Regions from separate parts of the Bacillus sp. Marseille-Q1617 genome, predicted to be linked through region 1. Evidence: predicted binding sites of a transcription regulator. Region 1 holds the regulator's gene; the other holds the start of a gene.

Region 1 (3,563 bases):
TGCGGGGTTGCCGAGCTGCTGGTTGAAGGCTGTCCTTTTTCTGCCTGCTCAAGGGCGGCCAGTTCTTCTTGCTGCTGCAGCTTTTCCATATAATAGTTATAGTCTCCGAGGTATTCGGTCGAACCATTTTTAGAGAGTTCAAGCACTTTGGTCGCGATCCTGTTGATAAAATAACGATCGTGTGACACGAACAAAATGGTGCCTGGATAATCGATGAGTGCATTTTCCAGCACTTCTTTACTGTCTAGATCCAAATGGTTCGTTGGCTCATCAAGGATAAGGACATTCCCTTTTTCCATCATCAGCTTTGAAAGGGCGAGTCTTGCTTTCTCGCCGCCACTTAAAGTAGAAACCGGCTTCAGCACGTCTTCACCTGAGAAAAGGAAGTTGCCGAGGACGGTCCGGATTTCTTTCTCATTTTTCATCGGGTATTCATCCCATAGTTCATTGAGGACGGTTTTATTTGATGAAAGATCGGCCTGCTCCTGGTCATAGTAGCTGATTGATACATTTGAGCCGAAACTAAAATTGCCGGATAAAGGCTTAAGCTTATCCACAAGTGTCTTAAGCAAAGTGGATTTTCCAGTTCCATTGGGACCTACGAGCGCAATGCTGTCACCCTTTTTTACAGAAAAATCGATATGACTGGAGATTTTTTCATCCTCTTCATAACCGATTGAAAGGTCGTTAACTTTCAGCACATCATTTCCGCTTTGTCGATCGATTCCGAATGCGAAGGTAGCGGATTTCTCATCGCCGAGCGGCCTGTCCATCAGTTCCATACGCTCCAGCTTTTTTCTGCGGCTCTGCGCCATTTTTGTGGTGGACGCACGGGCGATGTTCCGCTGGATGAAGTCTTCCAGTTTTGCGACTTCCTGCTGCTGGCGTTCATAGAGTTTTACATCTTTCTCATAGTCTTCTGCTTTTTGCTGAAGATATTTACTGTAGTTTCCTATGAATTTCTTGCTCCGTTTACGGGAGATTTCATATACTTGATTGACGACGTTGTCCAAGAAGTAACGGTCATGGGAAACAATCAGAACAGCGCCTTCGTAGCTTTGCAAGTACGTTTCAAGCCAGGATAGAGTCTCTATATCCAGATGGTTGGTCGGTTCATCAAGGATGAGAATATCAGGCTTGGTCAAGAGAAGCTTACCCAGTGCCAGTCTGGTTTTTTGTCCTCCGCTTAACGTGGAGATTTTTGTCTCATAGTCAAAATCAGCAAAGTTCAACCCGTGCAGGACGGACCGGATGTCTGCTTCGTATTGGTAGCCGCCGGATTCTTTGAAGCTTACCTGAAGCTGATCGTATTCTTTTAAAACACGCTGATAGACGTCGTCGTTTTCGTATACGGACGGGTCGGCCATTTGTTTTTCGAGAATACGGAGCTGCTCCTCCTGAGCTCGCAGACCCTCAAATACGGTAAGCATTTCTGCCCAGATGGATAAGTCGGATTCCAGTCCTGTGTTCTGGGCAAGGTAGCCGATCGATACGCCTTTAGGTTTTGTGATGTCCCCGGCGTCATGCGATAGCTGACCGGCAATTATTTTTAATAGAGTCGACTTCCCTGCACCGTTGCGGCCGACGAGTGCGACTCTGTCCCTTGTCTGTATTTCAAGCTTGATGTTCGATAATATATTATCTGCACCAAAGTTTTTGCTAAGTTGATTCACTTGTAGTAGAATCATGACGTTTCACCTCTATTTCATAGTGCTAGTGTACCGTATTTGAGAGGGTAACGGCAATCATACATACCTATGAATGACTATTAATCTTCACACATATAGGATAGAATATAGTGTATGATGGGTAGAGAGACTTAAAAATGTTTATCTGTTATTTTGGAAGCGTTCACAGATGTGTGGGCGTTCAATGCAACGGGCTTTTGAATAGATGTGGGGGAATGCAATATGAATCAGGATACAACGAAAATTCCACAGGCAACGGCAAAGCGGCTGCCGCTTTATTACCGTTTTATCAAGAATTTATACTCATCTGGCAAGCAGAGGGTGTCATCGAAGGAATTAAGTGAAGCAGTAAAAGTTGATTCGGCCACGATCCGCAGGGACTTTTCCTATTTCGGTGCATTAGGGAAAAAGGGTTATGGATATAATGTTAACTATCTTCTCTCTTTCTTCAGAAAGACGCTGGATCAGGATGCCCTGACCAAGGTAGTGCTGATTGGTGTCGGAAACCTGGGAACTGCCTTTCTTAATTATAATTTTATAAAAAACAATAATACGAAGATCGAGATGGCGTTCGAGGTGGATGAGTCAAAGGTTGGTACTCAGGTCGGCGATGTGCCGGTATTCCACCTGGATGACCTGGAAGAGAAGCTTGAGGATCAGAATATTGAAGTGGCCATCCTTACTGTGCCGGCTTCTTCTGCTCAAAACATCACAGACAGATTGGTCTCTTCAAAGATCAAGGGAATCCTCAATTTTACGCCGGCAAGGCTGACGGTACCAGATCATATCCGGGTGCATCATATTGATCTGGCTGTAGAGTTGCAATCACTGGTTTACTTTTTAAAGCATTATTCGGAAGATGACACGGAAATGTCACAAGATGGAATTATAACGGAATAGAAAATTCTGTCGCTTTACGTTATGATAGAAGAGTACAAGAGGAGGTGTCTCATTATGCCAGTAGGTCCAGGTAGCCTCATAATCATTTTAATTGTCGCTTTACTAGTTTTTGGCCCGAAGAAATTGCCTGAATTAGGGAAAGCTTTCGGTAATACATTACGTGAGTTTAAAAACGCAACAAAAGGCTTAGCTGATGACGACGACGATAAAAACAAAAGTGCTAAGTGAGTAGAGTAGGATGAATGCCATGAGTCAAAGTCAAAAAGACATGACAATGTATGAACATATAGGAGAATTGCAAAAACGACTCATGATTGTAGTCGTTTTCTTCTTGTTAGCGTTTGTAGCAAGCTTCTTTCTCGCGGAACCGCTGATTCGTTATCTGCAGCATGCAGACGAAGCCAAAGAGCTTACGATGAATGCATTTCGTCTGACAGACCCGCTCAAGATTTATATGGAAATGATGGTATTCATTTCGCTGATCCTCACCGCACCGCTCATTTTATTCCAGGTCTGGTCATTTATCAGTCCGGGATTATATGAAACGGAGCGAAAAGTGACCCTCAGCTATATTCCTATCTCGCTATTATTATTTCTAGCCGGACTGTCCTTTTCTTACTTCATCCTATTCCCGTATGTCGTGGAATTCATGATGACGTTATCTGACAGTCTTGAAATACAACAAGTCATAGGAATAAACGAATATTTTCATTTCTTGTTTCAATTAACCATTCCATTCGGTCTTTTATTCCAGTTGCCAGTCGCGATGCTGTTCTTAACGAGACTGGGAATCATCACACCGATGATGATGGCAAACGTACGTAAGGTTGCTTACTTTATTTTGTTGGTCATCGCAGCCTTCATCACGCCGCCTGACGTCGTTTCACACTTGATGGTGACCGTGCCGTTATTCATCCTTTACGAAATCAGCATCTGGATTTCGAAGATCGGCTATAAAAAGGTGCTTGAAGCGGA
Region 2 (3,563 bases), 800 kb from region 1:
AGCTGCCTATGAAGCAAATGAGTATGCCATCGAACGAATTAAAGATATCGTTCCAATTTGGAAAAAAGAACATTGGGAATCCGGGGAGGAATGGATCGGAAACCAAAAGGAAACCGTACCGTATCCATCAGGCCGGCCTCATCTTTAAAAAGGGAGAGAATGCAATGATCAAGATTCTATTATTTGCTGGATTACGTGAAGAAACAGGGAAGAGTGAGATAGAGATAGAAGCTGACAATCTTTCTATTTCAGGTCTTAAACAGGAGCTGCGGGAAACATATCACTCTCTCAGTCTTAACGGTGCAATGATCGCCGTTAACGAGGAGTATGCAACAGAAGACACAGTGGTTAAAAGCGGCGATGTCGTAGCGTTTATTCCTCCAGTAAGCGGTGGGTGAAAATAAGGGGATGGGACAAAACTAAAAAGCTGCAACAAACAGAAGAACAATTTCAGTAAAGCTTCTTAATACCGCTAATGATTTCCGTGCAAGACTTCGCTTTCCTCGGGTAGCCCGTGAGCCTCCTCGGCTTCGCCTGCGGGGTCTCACCTGTCCAGCTGCAGGGCTTAGAGGCACATGACATAAGTCAAACCGGCCAAGAAGGCAAAGAACGCCTTCGTGGCCGATTCGCCTTATGCCACCCGCCTCTATTCAAAGCCCTTCCGCTTTTCTTATAAGCTACTCTTCCCGCAGGAGTCTTCGTCTTGCACTCCAATCAACCGCTGGAAAGAGTTAAAATCCAGATGTATATTTGAACAAGTAAAAACCCTGCCTAATTTGACTCTTAGAGGGCTAATTAGATAGGGTTTTACTTAGACTTAGACACTTTTGCCCTAGCCTCTTTCATGATCGCTACAACTGCCCAGCCTATTTAGACACCTCTCTAACAGCCTCTAATAATCTCTCTTTTTCATCCTCGGACAATAGGTTTTGTGCCATTGGAAACAATATCTGTTCTTCCTTCATAAAGTGCGAAGTGAGTACATGGTGTGCTTCAATGACCAGCTTGCATGTTTCGTGCACGAATTCCCGATCGCCGCTCATCACTTCCGTTTCCTTGAGGAAAGCTGAGATTAATTCCTTCGCCTGATCATGTTCCATTTCCATCACGACAATTGGACCGTGGCTGCGGCCAATATATGAAGCCATTAATTCAAACAAGTGTCCTTCTTCCTTTTGGGAATGAGGCTCGAGTGCTTTCATAAAGGCTTTGACTTTACTGCGCAGCTCTGTCAGTTTTTCCATGCGTTTTTCGGGTGAACTTTCTTTCATGAGGCCGCCGGCTTCTTCAAATAAATCCAGCTTTTGCTCATTTAACTGTATATGTTCATTTCTTAACATCTGTAAGGCTTCGCATAGTTCTTCTGGCTGATGGTTCGTAGACATGTGATGGCATCCAAGCATTGGTTTTCTCCTCCTTCAAGTGGTTAAAGCTTACTTTAAGCTTACAAAATAAGAATGGGGGAGGATGTGATGCGCCTCACTTTTTTTAAGAACATTCCGTGAAAAATCGAAAGGCTTTCCCGTGATGTTTTTCACAAGTGAAAACGAATCATCATGATACAATAAAGAAAAATCGCAGGAGGGGAATCGGCATGAAGTCTGCAGCAGAGAAAAAGATAAATGTCATGATCATTACGGTAAGTGATACCCGCACCGAGGAAACAGATAAGAGCGGCGATTGTATGATACAAATGTTGGAACAATCTGGTCATCCTATTGTTCAACGGGAAATCGTGAAAGATGAGGAACTGTTGATCGGGGAAGCGATAAAGCGGGGTTTGGCAAATGATGAAGTGCAGGCCATTTTATTGAACGGGGGAACCGGTATTTCAATGAGAGATGTGACGATCGAAGTGGTTCGCTCATTTCTGCAGAAAGAATTACCGGGGTTTGGAGAAATCTTCAGGGCTCTCAGCTATTTTGAAGATATCGGATCTCCGGCCATTCTTTCCCGGGCCATTGCAGGAGTGGTGGATGAGAAAGCAATCTTTTCCGTCCCAGGTTCCACCGGTGCTGTAAAACTTGCAATGGAAAAGTTGATCCTCCCTGAAATGGACCATATTCTTCATGAGTTACGTAAACATAAATCATGAAGAAGAAAATCTTGCAATATCTCTTTTTGATCATCCTGTTTGCCGGAGCGGCAGGATGCCAGTCAGACGAGAAAGACGATACGGTTATAACGATTGGTGCGGCAGCGAGTCTGAAAAGCAGTCTGCTGGAATTGCAGCACCAGTTTGAAAGAGAGCATAAAGAAGTCAAATTATCATTTCATTTCGGTTCTACCGGTGCGATTCGAAAACAAGTAGAACAGGGTGCCCCGATCGATGTCTTCCTGGCTGCTTCTCAGGACGATTATGAATCCCTTTATCGGGATGGACTGGTTGATAGAGGCGATAGATTAGTAGGGAATAGAGTAGTGGCTGTCACGAACAAACCAGAAAAGATTAAGTCACTTAAGGATGTCTGGAAGTCGGATGAAAAAGTAGTCATCGGAAACCCTGCCACAGTACCTGTCGGAAGATATGCGAAAGAACTACTGGTACAGAGCGGGCAATGGGAGGAAGCAGAGTCGCGTCTTATTTATGGAAAGGATGCGAGTCACCTGCTTATGCTTATGGATCAAGGGGCGGCTTCTGTAGGATTCATCTATAACAGTGATGTTGAATTTCAACAGGATTTACGCATAATTGATTTTTTTGAAGAGTATCCACAAGAAGATACAGGCTACTACGGGGCAAGGGTGAAACGAAGTAAGCATCAAGATGTCTCAGATGAATTTCTCGACTTTTTAGAGAGAAAGGAAGCGAAGGAGATATTTAAGAAAGAAGGATTTATCAATATCGGAGAATAAGAGGAGCAGGTGTTATAAGTGAACGGTGATTTTTTCTTTCCTATCCAATTGTCTATACTGGTTGCTTGCATAGCGGCGGCTGTTTCATTAATACTTGCTGTTTTGGCAGCCTATCGAACTGTCATGACAGACGGCAGGGGCAGCAGTGTTTTGGAGACTGTGTATCTTTTGCCGCTTGTTCTTCCTCCTTCTGTACTTGGTTTTTTGTTACTGTTTATATTCGGGATGAATAGTCCAGTGGGACGGACGGTCGAACTGCTTCTCGGACAAACCATCCTTTTTTCTAAGTCTGCAGCAGTCATAGCTGCCGTGATTGTGTCGTTTCCGCTTATGTATCAGTCTGTGAAAACAGGATTTGCAGAAGTGAATCGTGACATTGTCGGGGCTTCAAAAGTAGATGGCGCTTCCAATTGGAAAGCATTTTACCACGTCGTTCTGCCGCTTGCCAAACGATCGATCGTCATGGGGGTCATTCTCGGCTTTACAAGAGCATTGGGGGAGTTCGGGGCGACTCTCATGTTTGCAGGGAATATACCTGGAAAAACGCAGACGATCTCAACGGCCATTTACGTAGCCATCGAATCAGGGGAAAGTCATTTAGCCTGGAAGTATGCAGGAGTAAGCATCGGTTTGTCTTTTCTATTATTGTTTCTGGTGAAAGGGCTGGATGGACGTAAGGAGATATAGGTCAAAAAACCCCAGAGGAG

What was found. Region 1 encodes Rex, which represses fermentation and respiration genes when NADH is low (regulators of the CRP and FNR family bind a similar motif). Its sites were predicted from a motif close to TTGTGAAATATTTCACAA; they were not measured.
Region 2: a site for Rex is predicted at 1,523-1,540, ahead of HWX64_RS04780 (hemerythrin domain-containing protein). Genes of this name have one in related genera too.

What each region holds. Positions count from the first base shown of each region.
Region 1 covers NZ_CAHJXM010000001.1:160,426-163,988, forward strand. Annotated here, with positions in the region: gene HWX64_RS00935 (ABC-F family ATP-binding cassette domain-containing protein) at 1-1,688, opposite strand, end outside; gene HWX64_RS00940 (redox-sensing transcriptional repressor Rex) at 1,911-2,588, shown strand; gene HWX64_RS00945 (twin-arginine translocase TatA/TatE family subunit) at 2,643-2,816, shown strand; gene tatC (twin-arginine translocase subunit TatC) at 2,836-3,563, shown strand, end outside.
Region 2 covers NZ_CAHJXM010000001.1:959,072-962,634, forward strand. Annotated here, with positions in the region: gene HWX64_RS04770 (molybdenum cofactor biosynthesis protein MoaE) at 1-148, shown strand, start outside; gene moaD (molybdopterin converting factor subunit 1) at 165-398, shown strand; gene HWX64_RS04780 (hemerythrin domain-containing protein) at 867-1,385, opposite strand; gene HWX64_RS04785 (molybdenum cofactor biosynthesis protein B) at 1,595-2,095, shown strand; gene modA (molybdate ABC transporter substrate-binding protein) at 2,107-2,856, shown strand; gene modB (molybdate ABC transporter permease subunit) at 2,875-3,543, shown strand.